Regions from separate parts of the Brevibacillus sp. AF8 genome, predicted to be linked through region 1. Evidence: riboswitches for the same ligand, from Rfam matches in the RefSeq annotation. Region 1 holds a riboswitch; the other holds the start of a gene.

Region 1 (7,637 bases):
TAATCAAGATATTGAAACAGCGTCCCAGCCATTTTCCCAAAAGCTTTTCGTGAATCCGAAACAGATTATCCTCTGGATAGCGACGGCACAAGGCCATCATCGGAATTAACGTTAAGCTGACGATGCATCCCAACAGAATCGGAGACCACCACAGATTGTAGCCTAGTTTGCTGGCAGAATGAGCCAGTCCAAGTAAATTGACCCCCACCATCGTATTCATAATCAATCCGATTACCAGGATCGGATTCAGGCTGTGAATTCTCCCTCTATCCATCTCCTTAGTCCTCCCCAACTGGCCGGACATGCTTTTGCTTTGCCCGGGACATGCGGTTTCGATTGACGATAAACCTCAATGGCGCACGTACGAGACTATTCATCAAATCGGTCCATTGACGCGGAACTCCCGGGGTCATGTACGGAGTCCCGAGCGAAGTCAGATTGAGCAAATGCGCGAATAAAAACGACAGTGCCAGCATCTGGCCGTACATGCCCAATACGCCTGCCATCAAGATAAAACCATAGCGAACGAGCCGAATCGCATTACTCATCAAAAAATTGGGTGGCACAAAAGAAAGCAGCGCTGATACAGAAACAAGGACGATCAGGATATTACTGGCTAACCCTGCTTGTACGGAGGCTGTCCCGATCACGATACCGCCAACGATACCGATTGTTTGACCGATTTTAGTCGGCATGCGTATCCCTGCTTCTCTCAAAATCTCGATGACGAGCTCAATAATGAGCACCTCGATCACTGGCGGAAAAGGCACACGACTGCGCGATTCAGACAAAATCGTCAGCAAAGCGGGTGGAAGCATTTCCGGATGATACGTCAAGACAGAGACATAGCTGGAGGTAAGCATGATAGTGATAAATAAACCGAAAAAGCGAATCACCCGCAGCAAGCTCGCCGTTGACCATCGATTGTAAAAGTCTTCGGGGCTACTAAACATCTCCAGAAAGGAAGTCGGACAGATAGCAGCATCCGGACTGCCATTCAGCATGATCACGATCCTGCCGTCCAACAAGGCTGCTGTTGCATTGTCAGGCCGACCCGTCAAGCCAAATTGCGGGAACGGAGAGTACGGCTTATCCTCCAGCATTTGCTTTAAGACAGGCATCCCGACAAATCCAGGGTAAATGACATTGTCGAGCCGTTTTTTCACGCGCTCCACATTTTCTGCGCTCGCGATGTTGTCCAGATAAATCACAGCTACCTTGTTGTGCGCCTCGGTGCCAATCGAGTAGCTCGATACTTTCAGATGAGGCGTAGCCAGTCTTCTCCGAAGCAAGGACAAATTGATCTCCAGCATTTCAACAAAGGAATCTTGCGGTCCAAGGACGGTCGCCTCCGTCTCGGATTTCGTAATGGAACGATGCGCGACCTGAAATGTATTCACATGCAGAATGAGATCCCTTTCCAGGAAAAACAAGATGGTATGACCGCGTAGCAAGTTACTCATCAACGTCTCCATATCGTCAAGAAGACATTCCTGTGAGAAAGGGAGCACCTGCATCGGGTCTTTCCCGTCGGAACGCTGCAACGGAAGAAAGACATTCTCATAAATCCGGGACACATCCACCAGCGTATCGAGAAAAAAAACGTGTACCTCTTCGTCATTCATCTTCAATGACAAGCTGCTGAGGTCATCCACGTTTTGCATGCACTGTTTTACCATTTCCGGTGTAATTTGTTCACTTCGCCGCGCTTGTACCGAACTGATGCGCCGCTTTGTTTGTATGGCCTCTACCTGCGCTCTCCACCAATCAGTCGGCTTCACGTTAGATCCCCCTTTTTTTCAGGAAAATCTTTCTTACTTTGACCTACCCGTGGTGATTTTATCCAAAAAAATAGAAAACGGGAGCCAAAGCCCCCGTTGAACTATCTCGCTACCCATATGAAATGATTAGGCGAACTGCTTAGATAAGTTAGCCATTTCGATCGCTGCCGTTGCGGCTTCCCAGCCTTTGTTGCCTGCTTTGGTTCCTGCTCGCTCGATGGCTTGCTCGATATTGTCTGTCGTCAAAACACCAAAAATAACGGGTACCCCAGTGGATAAAGATAGGGACGCGACTCCTTTTGCGGTCTCATTGCAGACATAATCGAAGTGTGGAGTGGAGCCACGAATGACAGCTCCCAATGTAACAACTGCATCATAGCGACCGGATTCCGCCATTTTTTTGGCGATCAACGGAATTTCAAATGCCCCCGGAACCCATGCCACGTCTACCTTCTCCTCTTCTACGCCATGACGCTTCAAGGCATCAAGGGCCCCTCCGACCAGCTTGCTTACGATCAATTCATTAAAACGTCCTGCCACAATCCCTACACGCAAACCTGTTCCAACCAAATGTCCTTCGAATGTTCTCATCGCTTATTCCCTCTCCTTATCTGTGCAGATGAAGCAGGTGGCCCAGCTTCTCTTGTTTTGTTGTCAGGTACTGTTTATTGTGCAGATGCTCCGGCATTTGAATCGGCACCCGTTCTTCTACTGTCAAACCGTAGCCAGTAAGCCCACGGATTTTTCGTGGGTTATTGGTCAAAAGCCGCATGCGTTGCACACCTAAATCCCGCAAAATTTGCGCACCAATACCGTAATCTCGCAGATCAGCAGCGAATCCTAGCTTTTCATTGGCCTCAACCGTATCCAAGCCTTCCTCCTGCAGCTTGTAGGCACGGAGCTTATTAATCAAGCCAATGCCTCTGCCCTCCTGGCGCATGTACAATAAAATGCCGCGTCCGTTCGCTTCGATCTGTTCCAATGCAGCGTGCAGCTGTGGACCGCAGTCGCAGCGGTATGACCCGAAAATATCGCCTGTCAAGCACTCCGAGTGCACGCGGACGAGAATGGGCTCATCCGGTCCGATCTCCCCCTTAATGAGAGCCACATGCTCTTTGCCATCCAGCTCGTTCGTATAGGCCGCTATTCGAAAATCACCGTAGGCGGTCGGAAGCTGCACTTCGATTTCCTTTTTCACCATGGATTCCGTCCGCATCCGATACGCTATCAGGTCTGCAATCGTAATCAGCTTGAGCTCAAAGCGGCGTGCAATCTCTACCAATTCCGGCAGACGTGCCATGGAGCCATCCTCGTTCATAATTTCGCAAATGACTCCCGCTGGAATGCCCCCCGCCAAGCGAGCCAAATCAACTGCCGCCTCCGTGTGACCCGCTCTGCGCAATACACCGCCAGACTTCGCGATTAACGGAAAAATATGTCCCGGTCTGCGGAAATCTTCTGCGGTCTTCTGCTCATTGAGCATCGCCAAGACCGTTTGAGAGCGCTCGTGAGCGGATATCCCTGTGTGTGTGCTCCCTTCATCGATAGACACGGTAAAAGCCGTTCCTTGCTTGTCTGTATTGGCATTCACCATCGGAGCCAGCTGCAAGCGAGTTGCGTGCTCTTCTGTCACCGGCACGCACACGAGTCCCCTGCCATGCGTGACCATGAAGTTGATCATTTCAGGCGTAGCCGCTTCGGCCATGCAGACAAAATCTCCTTCATTTTCCCGATCCTCATCATCTACCACGATGACTGCCTTGCCCTGACGCAAATCTTCCAATGCTTCTTCTATGCGATGAAACATGCTTACTCCCTCCTACTCACGCGAAGCCATTTTCCTGCAAAAAGGCTAGACTGAGCCCGCCAGATTTTTCTGTACCGCCATGGTTTTGATAACCTAACAAGCGCTCCACATATTTGCCGATGACATCCGTTTCGAGATTCACCAAGTCCCCAGGTCGTCTGTCTGCAAGACTCGTATTCGCCAGCGTATGCGGAATGATCGAAACCGTAAAACCGCTATCGCTTACGTCCACCACGGTGAGACTGATGCCATCTATGCAAATCGATCCACGGGCAATGACGTACTTCAACAGCTGCGGTTTGGCCTCAATCCGAAACACAACTGCATTCGCATTCACCTCTCGTGAAGCAACTATTCCGGTCCCGTCTACATGTCCGGAGACGATATGCCCGCCGAATCGATCTCCCAGCCGCATCGCCCTTTCCAAATTCACTCGCTGTCCACTGCGTAATTTGCGCAAGCTCGTCTTATTCATTGTCTCTGGCATCACATCGACGCAAAACTGACGATTGGTATAAGAAGTAACCGTAAGGCAAATGCCATTGACCGAGATACTGTCGCCGAGCTTCACCCCTTCAAGTACCTGCTGTGCGCGGATGACCAGTCGACTCGCCTGTTCGTTCCCTTGAATCGATTCCAACACGCCCACTTCTTCGACCAGTCCCGTGAACATGCTCTCTCCTCCTCACCTGCTACGTCTGATCCTCCCATTGTGGGTACCCGCTGATCTGTAGATCGCCTTTCCCAATCGGAGTGATCATGACATTTGTCAGCTGCACTGCTTCTCCCATCGTTGCAAAACCTTGACCACCGAACGGCGAGGGTGCACCGCTTCCTCCGATCAGCTTTAGCGCGATATGACTCACGACCTTCTGAATCGCTCTCGCCTGCAAAAAGGAGCCGTTTACTTCCTGTCCGCCTTCCACAAGCAACGAGGTAATCCCCAGCTCCCCCAACGTATCCAGCACCTTTTCCACGAGAATTGGCCCTACCATTGTGATGACCTTAACTCCTCTTGCTGCAAGCAGCTCCTGCTTTTCCCTTGGGGCTGCATCTGTCGTAAAGATCCATGTCTTCGCATCTGTATTCTGAACGACACGGGCATCCAGCGGCGTACGTAATTGGCTGTCCAAAATCACGCGAACTGGCTGGCTCCCAAAACACTGCTCTCCCTTGCGCGCCGTCAACAGTGGGTCATCAGCGAGAATCGTCCCAACTCCAACCAGGATTGCATCATGCTGCCTGCGAAGTTCATGCACCTCTGCCCGAGCCTCTGCACCAGTAATCCACTGACTGTGTCCCGTGACCGAAGCAATTTTTCCGTCCAATGTACTGGCCGTCTTTACCGTCACAAATGGACGTCTGGTTTGGATGTAATGGAAAAAGACTTCATTGAGCGCCTTCGCTTCCTCTTCTCTCACGCCCACCGCCACTTCTACTCCTGCTGCCCGCAGCATCTCGATGCCTCGTCCCGCCACCAATGGATTCGGATCGAGCGTAGCTACAACCACACGACGTACATCAGCTGCGATCAATGCCTCTGCACACGGCGGTGTTTTCCCATAGTGACTGCAAGGCTCCAGCGTCACATATACGGTCGCACCTTGCGCTTTTTCCCCAGCCATCCGCAGTGCGTGCACCTCAGCATGGGGCTCTCCTGCCCGCAGATGCGCTCCCATTCCCACGATGGTTCCATCTTTCACAATCACAGCTCCGACCATGGGATTCGGACTGGTTTGGCCTCGTGCCGATCGTGCCAGCTCCAGCGCCAGATCCATGTACTTGCTGTCCTGTTCCATACCGCACTCCTTTCTGTTCCATCATTCCAGCCAACACAACGCAAAAAGCCCTTGAAACCTCACAGCGTTTCAGGGCATACGGAAAGAAGCCTTACCTCATCTGTTTTTTGAAAAAACAAATGAAGAAAGCAAAAAATCTTCTTCCATCCGGACTGTACCGTCGGCTCTGGACTTTCACCAGATCAGTCGCTGCAAGCGTGGTCAGCGAGTCGCGGGCTCAGACGTACGTACGCCATTACCGCCGGTCAGGAATTTCACCTTGCCCTGAAGATTGTCGCTATGAAGTTTTATGAAAAATAAAAACGCCCATGAATATTATGCTCAGGGCGTTCAGAAAGAAGCCTCGCTTCTACCGTTTTTTGAAAAAAACAGCGAAACAGGCCGTTCCAAATACCTTCTCCCATCCGGACTGTACCGTCGGCCTTGGATTTGCACCAAGTCAGTCGCTATCAACTGCTTCGATAGCGAGTCGCGGGCTCAGACGTGCGTTCGTCATTACCGCCGGTCGGGAATTGCACCCTACCCTGAAGGCTGGTATTCAGTTAGGCAAAGTATAGCATATTTTTCGCTATTGTCTGTAATCATTTATTGGAGAAGTGCACTTTTACTCTTGCTCGCACATTTCGAGGACCGTCAGGAGTTCTTTCAAATCATTGATGTACGCTCTTGGCACAACACCATTTCGCTCCATGTCCAACTCATTCCCTTGATAGGCAATAAAAGCAACTTGTCCATCACAGGCCGCCTTGCCATCGATCCACGAATCCCCGATCATCGTCCAGGCCGAAACAGGCCAATCTGGCTTTCGGCTGCGAATATAGTGAACGCCGGAGGGAGATGGCTTCAATGCCGTCATCTGCTCGCGGGCGACGATTTCAGCGAAGTAGGAGGCGATTCCCGTCTCGTTCAAAGCCTCCATTGCGGCAGCATGCGCGTTGTTGGTTAAGATATACAGCTGGTAGCGGTTCTTCAACTCCTCCAGCACTTCTACCGCGTGTTGCTCCAGAACAGCACCATGCATCCCTTCCTTCTCGATCGCGGTTACTGCATCCCACATCGCTTGCTCCAACTCTGACGTCATCTGCTCCGCTTTTCGCCCGATCTCAATGAGCTGTGATGCGGTATGCTTTTCCCATTCAAATGTTGGGGAAACGATCCCATTGTCCACCCATAGTTGAAAAATGGCCCGCTTCATCTCGGTAAAATCGATCCTGGATTGCAACAAGGTGTTGTCCATATCGAAAATAATGCCTTTTTGAAAGGTTCTGCTCATTTTGTGCCTCCTTTTTTGACAATAGTCGTGAATGATCCTTCCATTTTATCAAAAAGAGGACTATCCCTCCGTCATTTTATAACTTTTGGGACAGCCCCCATTTTGGGGTTCGATATTGAGTTCCTATTGCTTCTTCTTGGCGCTATCTACTTCATACGGCACATCCTTTGGAACCCCTCCAGCTGGCCAATCTTGTGCCTTTTTGGCAAAGTCTGGACGTGGCTTGGACAAAATATAGGCAGCTAGGTCCGCAGCTTCTTGATCGGTTAACGAGCCTTGCTTGATGCCACCCATTTCCCCTAAAGGCATATTACGCTGAATGTAGCCAGCAGCTTTGGAAATTCGAGCCATGCCTGCACCAATATTGAAGGAGTTATCCCCCCATAGTGCTGGGCCAGAGTTTGGACCTGTACCTGATCCATCAGCAGCATGGCATTGTAAACACGATTTTTGGAAGAGGGCTTCTCCATTTGCCACATTCGGTTGAGGTACGCTCTTCATATCATTTTTCTCTATCCACGGGCGCTCTTTAATTCCTACTGGTACATCTGTTGAGATATATGTCAGATAGGCAACCATCGCTCTCATTTCGTCGCTGTTGTAAGGCAATGGCTTTCCGTTCATGCTTCGTTGAAAGCAACCATTGATCCGATCTTCAATAGTAATCACTTTTCCAGACCTTGGAATGTACTGGGGATAGACTGCGGTGACACCCGTTAATGGGGAGGTCGCATCCATTCCTGCATTACCGTGACAGCTGGAGCAGGAAAGCTTATTCCCTGTGTATTCAGGGATCACTGTGCTCGTTTCATTCATTAACTTATGTCCATACTTAATCGATTCTCCCAATGGCCCTTCTGGCACCTTGTCCATACTAGGCGGGGTGTAGGAATCTAAATTGATTGCTCCCGTTGCCCCACTCGCTGTTTTATCTTTGGCCTCATTCGCTGTTGAGGTGGGTTGAGCGGTCTGCTGTG
Region 2 (7,637 bases), on a different contig from region 1:
GCAAGTGGATACCCGGGTAAAAGGCTCCATTGTGGAGAAATATTATGAGCCTGTTGCCAAGGTCATTCAGGTCAAGCTTCAATTGATGATTGAAGAAAACGCTCAACAATTAAGTGATGTCATGTTTACTCCGTTTCGTACTACGGAAAAGGACCTCATGCGAACGCTCAATCGCTTCGTCGCAAGCGACCAGGATGTTCGGAAGGAATACAAAAATACGTTCGCTTTTAATTTGACTGAATTTTATTTGAGTCAAGAAGAACGTAATCAATTTGTGGAAGACATCTCTGAGCTGTTGCAAAAGTACAAAGGGTTCAAAAAGGAATCTGGCCGTCGAAAATTCAAGTTTTTCGACATCTTGTTCCCATTGACTCCGGCTGATCCAACAGATGATTCAGATGATCCTTTTGATGATTCGGATGAGTAAGTCACCAAGAAAACCATCAGATACGATGGTTTTCTTTCATTTTCTAATCAAAGGAGGACTCCAATGCGGACGATCTTGTTTGATTTCGACGGCACAGTTGCCGATACCCTCCCCTTGATCTTCACCGCTTTTCGCTCCACCTTTCAGCAGTTTTTACAAGAGCATTATACGGACGAGCAGATTGTAGCTCTCTTTGGCCCCACAGAGACAGGCATCTTGCAAAGCAAGCTTCCCCCACATGCGCATGACAACGCCTTCGCACATTTTTATCGTGTATACACAGATGAACACTCCCGCGTACAAAATCCGGAAAATATCCGAATGATGCTCGACGAACTTCACGCAGCCGATATCCAAATGGGAATCGTAACAGGAAAAGGACGAAAAAGCGCTGACATCTCCCTTCGCGAATGGGGATTAGATTCGTATTTTTCCGTCGTGATTACAGGGGATGAGGTCACACATCCAAAGCCTCATCCAGAAGGTATTTTTACTGCTATGAAACAGCTAGGCGCAACTCCTGCGGAAACCATTTTCGTAGGTGACAGTGATGCTGATGTTTTGGCTGGTCGTGCCGCTGGTTTGCGAACAGTCGGTGTGGATTGGCTTTTGGTTACACAAAAGTCGGGAAAATTCGATCCCGAGCCTGACTACCACTTTACGGATGTGCAAGCTTTTACCGATTGGATTCTCGGACGCTAGTTGAAAAAAGGGTGTGCCCCTGCCGCAAAAGCGTGGACACACCCTTTTTTGATTAATACGCCCGTCCGAACCAGACACTATGCTGTGACTCTTTGCCGCAGCAAAGGCAGACTTTCTTTTGTACAGGAGGCTCAAACGGGATGTTGCGAGAGGTGAACTTGGTTTCTTCCTTGATCTTCGATTCACAAGCGTCATCCCCACACCAGCCAGCTAACACCCATCCGCTCGTTTTGTTTTCGCTCTCGTTTTTGGCAATATGAGCGGATAGCTGCTCCAGTGTGTCGATCCCCAGATGTGAGTTTTCATCACGGAATGCTAGTGCTTTTTGGAACATATTTTGCTGAATCTCTTCCAACAGTTGAACAACGGTCTGCGCGATACCTTCAAGTGAAACCGTCACCTTCTCCCCTGTATCGCGTCGAGCCAAAATCACTTGACCATTTTCCACGTCACGTGGGCCGAGCTCCAGACGCAGAGGAACCCCGCGCATTTCCCACTCATTGAACTTCCAGCCTGGTGTTTCTTCGCGAAGATCAGCACGGACACGCACTCCTGCGGCCTTGATTTCGTCAAAGAGCGGATCAAACGCCTCCATGACTTTCTCGCGCAGCTTCATCGGACCGACCGGGATCATAATCACCTGTGTCGGAGCCATGCGAGGCGGCAACACGAGACCGCGGTCATCGCCATGCACCATGATCATCGAACCAATCAGTCTCGTAGAGGTGCCCCATGATGTGGTGTGAACGTACTTGAACTGATTGTCGCGATCCAAAAACTTGATTTCAAAGCCGCGCGCGAATTTATCGCCCAAATAGTGCGAGGTACCCGCCTGCACTGCTTTTCCATCCTTCATCATCGCTTCAATGGAATACGTGTCAACAGCACCCGCAAAGCGTTCACTTGGTGTTTTTTGTCCCTTCCAAACCGGAATGGCCAGCTCCTGCTCAACGACCTCTCGGTAAATCTCCAGCATTTGCATCGTTTCCTGACGAGCTTCCTCCTCTGTCGCATGTGCCGTGTGGCCTTCTTGCCAGAGAAATTCCGATGTCCGCAAGAACGGCATTGTCCGCTTCTCCCAGCGAAACACGTTTGCCCACTGATTGATTAATACAGGCAGGTCCCGATAGCTCTGAATCCATTGGCTGTACATATGCCCGATGATCGTCTCGGAGGTTGGACGTAGTGCGAGCTTTTCCTCTAGCGGCTCGCCCCCAGCCTCTGTTACCCAAGGCAGCTCTGGATTGAAGCCCTCGATATGCTCTTTTTCTTTTTGAAAGAAGGACTCGGGGATCAGCATCGGGAAATAGGCATTGCGATGCCCTGTCTCCTTGAAGCGCTTATTCATCGCCTCTTGAATTCGCTCCCATAGCTCAAAGCCATCCGGCTTGAAAACGATGCAGCCGCGCACCGGTGTGTAGTCCATCAAATCCGCCTTTTTGATGGCATCGATGTACCAACGCGAAAAATCCTCCGATTGCGGTGTAATTTCTTTTACAAACGCTTTGTCCTCTTTCATCCGTCTACGCTCCTTTTTGTTCTTACGTAAAATGCAAAAAATCCCCCATCCCAAAAAGGGACGGAGGATTAACTTCCGCGGTACCACCCTGATTGACCATAGCAATACGCCATAGTCCTCTCGATAACCCGATAACGGTGGGCATCCGGCTAAGCTCTTCACCAGCGGCTTCAGGATGGGATGCAGTTATCCTTTACGTATCAGCCTTCCAGACTAGGGCCGACTCTCTGTAACGTGGGAATAGCTGCGGGTCCTTTCATAGCCTTTTGAAACTTTCTATTAAGTTAACATATTAGCGAGTCATGTCGTGGTTGTCAATTGTTGGTACGCGCAGCGATTCTGGAGCCGAGCTTCACGTAGATCGGATATGCGACCACTGAAATCATAACACCTTTGAAGAGATTGAACGGCACGATTCCGTACAGAACCAATGACCAGATGCTTGTCGCGTTGAACATAGTCAAGAGCTGTTCAATCGGCATTTGATAAAGCACAGCGTACGCAGGCAACAGCACATATGCATTTGCCACAGCCATGACGATCGTCATCAAAACCGTCCCCAGAGCGAGACCAGTCAGGAAGCCTTTTTTGCCTTGACCCAGACGCTGCATGTAGACAGCGGCAAAAATAAAGCTTGATCCTGCTACGACGTTTGCGAGCTCACCGATCAAAAGGCCATCTGTATTTTTGAAGAGCATGTGCAGTGTATTTTTCAGTACCTCGATAAAAATGCCAGCTACAGGTCCGTACATGAGTCCCCCGATCAATGCCGGGAGTGTGCTGAAGTCGAGCTTCAAAAAGCTTGGCATCAGTGGTACGGGAACCTCGAGATACTGCAGAATAAATGCAACGGCCGCCAGCATGGGAATCGTCACCAGCTTTTGGGTTGCACGTGTGCGCGAAGAATGCAGCGCTGTTTCTTTCATGTTTACCATCTCCTCATTTTTCTACTCCTTCTTGAGGAATGGCAACAGTCGTTGTATGCTCACACGTCTTGTTACACAAACAGAATAAACCCTGTGGCTATGTTCCACAGGGCATTTGCAAGCGTATGACAAAACCATGCGCAAATAAAAGGTACAAGAAACAAGAGGGCTGGCCTCTACGTTCTCATCCCGTTTGCACAGGTAAACAAGCACGTGTGATAAACGTACTGTCGTCATCCTTCTCCCATCCAGACTGTACTGTCGGCTCTGGAATCACACCAGATCCTGCACTCCGTCGCAACTTTACGCTCGGGAGGCTCGCGGGCTTAACATGCGTAAAGCATGATCACCGCCGGTCGGGAATTTCACCCTGCCCCGAAGGAATGTGTAGTTGTATACAGCATATTATACTGCTGTTTTTTGATTTGACAATAGAGGAAACTGCCAAAGCGACACTTCTTATTTATTTTTCCGATGTGTTTAGTGTGAATAGCGAATAAAAAAGACACTTGCTAACTAGAGAGCACATTATGCTATCATTCGCTTGTACAATAGAATCGGCTCCTCAAGGGTGGTCGCGGCTCATCCCCATAGAAAGGGGGTGAGATCGCCTTGGTTGTTACCTTGACCAAAAAGAAATAGACCGCCCTTGAGTTGACAGCTCTGCGGTCTATTTCACAACATAGTATTGATCCGCACCCCTTTGCGGGAAGCGCCTATTGTACCGACCGTTCCGGTTGCAGCCGGGATGGTCTTTTTTTACCTCACAACGACTTCGGATTATAAATAATCAAGAACCCGCTCCCCGATACTTCGTGACTCCCCAGTTCCAGACCAACAGCCCAATCCCGAAGAAAATAACAGCCACTACCGGCGTCATTGCCGCATATGTGTACCAGACTTCCTTGCGCAAAAAGTAAGCCGCCGGATAAACACCTACGAAAGCAAACGGCAGCACGTAGGTGAGCACAAAGCGAATAGCCTTGTTGTACACGTCTACCGGATAGCGCCCATATTGCTGGATGTTGTAGATCATCGGAGCAATCCCTGTCCGCGAGTCGGAAAAGAAGCTAACCGCGGCAATCGCGGTATACACGCCACCGTAAATCAGTGCCCCGCTGATCGAGAGCCCGATAAAGATGAACACGTCGTACCAGTAAAACGACAAATCGAGTTGAATGGCAGCATACCCCATGATGATGATCCCGGTTATGACGCCAAAAATGCGGTCTGGCGCAATCGACTCGAGGCACACCTGCGCCAGATTGTGGATCGGTCTCGTCAGGATGCGATCCATCTCGCCCCGGATGATGTACCGTTCGTTGAAGTCCCAAAAACCGAAGAACATCGAGAATAACGCGTATGGAACCAAAAAGAACCCATAGATAAAGATAATCTCGTCACGCGTCCAATCCCCCATCAGCGGAACATGGGTGAACACAACAACAATAAAGACAAGATTGATCAACTCAGAAACCAGATTGGACACAAAATCCCCGAGAAAATCTGTTCGGTAGGCAAGTCTCGTCTTGAAGTACTGGCTCAGGTAGTCGGCAAAAATACTGAAAATATGTCTCATGTCTTGCATGCTCTACCCTCCTTGCACAACCAGCTTGTTGCGGGCAAGACGCCACATCACCAAGATGGGAACCAGTATGACAAACATCCAAACCACCTGAAAACCGATCAATTCCCAGGAGCGTTCCGTTGTAATCGCACCTGTGAAGATCAAGCTCGGATAGTAGTTGACCGCCTGAAATGGAAGATACCCCATTACCGTTTGCGCCCAACCGGGGAAAAAGCTGATCGGCAGCACGAGACCAGACAACAGATCCACCACGACCCGCTTGGCTCGCATCATGCCATCGTTTCGGAACAGGAAGAAAGTAAGCAAGCCTGTCACCAGATTGATTTGTGTATTGATCAAAAACGCACACATCAAGCTGATCAAATACAGTCCCCACCCAGTTGCTGTCGCAGGGAAGCTGAACGGAATGATCAGACTGATAAGGAAAATGCCTGGACCCGCGAAAAAGAGAAAACGAAAGATCCCTTCCCCAAAAGCCTGCGCCGTTTTCACGGACAAGTAATTATAAGGGCGTATCATTTCAATCGCGACCTTGCCTTCTCGGACGTCCTGGGCTATTTCCGTATCGATGTTGTTAAAATAAAACGCCCGCGACATCCAAGCAATCGCAACGTAGGAAGTCATCTGTTCCACCGTAAGCCCGCCCAGCTGCTGTTGACCTCCGTAGATCGCTCCCCATAAAAAGTAGTACGCACCGATGTTGATCGCGTAGATAATGATCCCGCTGTAATAGTTCACACGATAGGCAAGCATCGTCAAAAACCTCATGCGGATGAGTTCCATATAAAGCTTACGCATGGCTTCTTACCTCTTGGTCTGAGGAATAAATGTTGCGAACGATATCCTCTGTGCTCGTCTCCTCGATTTTCACATCGCTGACTTCAAAGGAGGACATGACCGTCGACAACACAAAGGGCAACATTTCTTGACTTCGCGCTACTTTTACACTGAGGGTAAAGTCATTGATTTGCTCGATCTCACAAGGCATCTCGCCCAATGCCTGACGAAGAGCATCTGCTGAAGTGCGCTTTTTCATTTGAAAGGACACTTCTGTGCCATTGCCCCATTTTTCCTTGAGGTCATTCAGTAAACCATCGAAGATCAGCTTTCCTTTGTCCATGACAAGCACCCGTTTACAGAGTGCTTCGATGTCTGACACATCGTGAGTCGTCAACAAGATCGTCATATTTTCCGTCTCGTTCAGATTGCGGAGAAACTCACGGATTTTTTGCTTAACGAGGACATCGAGTCCAACTGTCGGTTCATCGAGAAACAGCAGGCGTGGCTTATGAATCAACGAAGCAGCCACTTCACAGCGCATCCGCTGTCCGAGACTCAGCTTGCGCACTGGCTGACTGACGAACGGAGAAATTTCCAGCTCTTCAATCAAACGCTCCAGCCATTTTTCTCCTTCTACTTCGTCAACCTTATAAACACTTTTCAACAGGCGGAAGGACTCTAGCGGAGATAGGTCCCACCAAAGCTGAGAGCGTTGCCCGAAAACAACTCCGATGGATCGAACGTACTCTTCCCGCTGCTTGAAAGGCACATAGCCGTTGATGACGATTTCGCCATCGCTCGGGGTTAAGATACCCGTCAGCATCTTGATCGTGGTCGATTTTCCGGCACCATTTTCCCCAATCAGCGCGAACATTTCCCCTTCCCCTACTGTAAAGGAAAGGTCATCCACCGCTTTTACTGTCTTGTACTCTCGACTGAACAAATCACGAAAAGCACCACCAAGGCCCGGTCTGGACTGATGAATGCGGAAATCCTTTTGTAAATGATTTACCTGAATCATGGAAAACCGTCCTTTTTTCTTCGCTTAAATACCATTTGTAGTGTATATGAGCCAATCGAATTGTGCAAAAGGCAAACTGCACCAAACTGTTATTGAAGATAAAGGATCATGCCCGTTTTGTCGTCTGACTTTTTAAAACGGATATAGTGGAGGCATTCGGGATCATTATTTTCCAGAGTGATGAGCTCGTCTGTATAACGTTGCAGCCCTTTATGTACAATCGGCAGCACCGTTTCTTCCCACTTTGGCTGTGCTCCACCTATAGTTCTCGGCATGAAAAGACCATCCGTTACCAGCACCAATGCCTTCACGCCAACTCGATTCATGCGTCCATACTCGATAAAATCCCGACAGGCAACATCACCATTCAACACTCCGTAGCCTCCTGGTCCATTCGCCTGATAGCGGTTATGGATCAGGATGTCCATACATCGTTCGTACAGCTCTGTTCGGGTACACGATCCTTCGTTGATTCCTTCTTCCCACTTCGCCAAGGCGGCCTGGTCCAAATGGCTGACTTGCGTGTGCGTCAGGGGTCTTACCATCTCATCATCATAAACGGCAAATATCATGCAATCACCCAACTGCGCATACTCGATATGGGCATCTCCTACACGAACGACTGCACAGGCCGCTCCCCACAATGCTTCCTTTTTCTCAAGATTGATGCCACT

What was found. Region 1 has a riboswitch for FMN ahead of ribD (bifunctional diaminohydroxyphosphoribosylaminopyrimidine deaminase/5-amino-6-(5-phosphoribosylamino)uracil reductase RibD). Riboswitches for the same ligand answer to the same signal wherever they lie in the genome.
Region 2: another riboswitch for FMN. It lies ahead of KB186_RS25155 (ECF transporter S component); the one in region 1 lies ahead of ribD (bifunctional diaminohydroxyphosphoribosylaminopyrimidine deaminase/5-amino-6-(5-phosphoribosylamino)uracil reductase RibD).

What each region holds. Positions count from the first base shown of each region.
Region 1 is NZ_JAGQDN010000005.1:70,627-78,263, reverse strand. It holds gene KB186_RS09655 (GerAB/ArcD/ProY family transporter) at 1-274, opposite strand, end outside; gene KB186_RS09650 (spore germination protein) at 279-1,781, opposite strand; gene ribH (6,7-dimethyl-8-ribityllumazine synthase) at 1,908-2,372, opposite strand; gene KB186_RS09640 (bifunctional 3,4-dihydroxy-2-butanone-4-phosphate synthase/GTP cyclohydrolase II) at 2,389-3,588, opposite strand; gene KB186_RS09635 (riboflavin synthase) at 3,605-4,261, opposite strand; gene ribD (bifunctional diaminohydroxyphosphoribosylaminopyrimidine deaminase/5-amino-6-(5-phosphoribosylamino)uracil reductase RibD) at 4,281-5,387, opposite strand; FMN riboswitch at 5,519-5,663, opposite strand; FMN riboswitch at 5,776-5,923, opposite strand; gene KB186_RS09625 (HAD family hydrolase) at 5,992-6,660, opposite strand; gene KB186_RS09620 (c-type cytochrome) at 6,784-7,637, opposite strand, start outside.
Region 2 is NZ_JAGQDN010000026.1:54,544-62,180, reverse strand. It holds gene KB186_RS25170 (winged helix-turn-helix domain-containing protein) at 1-427, shown strand, start outside; gene KB186_RS25165 (HAD family hydrolase) at 491-1,129, shown strand; gene proS (proline--tRNA ligase) at 1,182-2,648, opposite strand; gene KB186_RS25155 (ECF transporter S component) at 2,963-3,574, opposite strand; FMN riboswitch at 3,807-3,961, opposite strand; gene KB186_RS25150 (ABC transporter permease) at 4,365-5,162, opposite strand; gene KB186_RS25145 (ABC transporter permease) at 5,166-5,960, opposite strand; gene KB186_RS25140 (ABC transporter ATP-binding protein) at 5,953-6,963, opposite strand; gene KB186_RS25135 (protein phosphatase 2C domain-containing protein) at 7,053-7,637, opposite strand, start outside.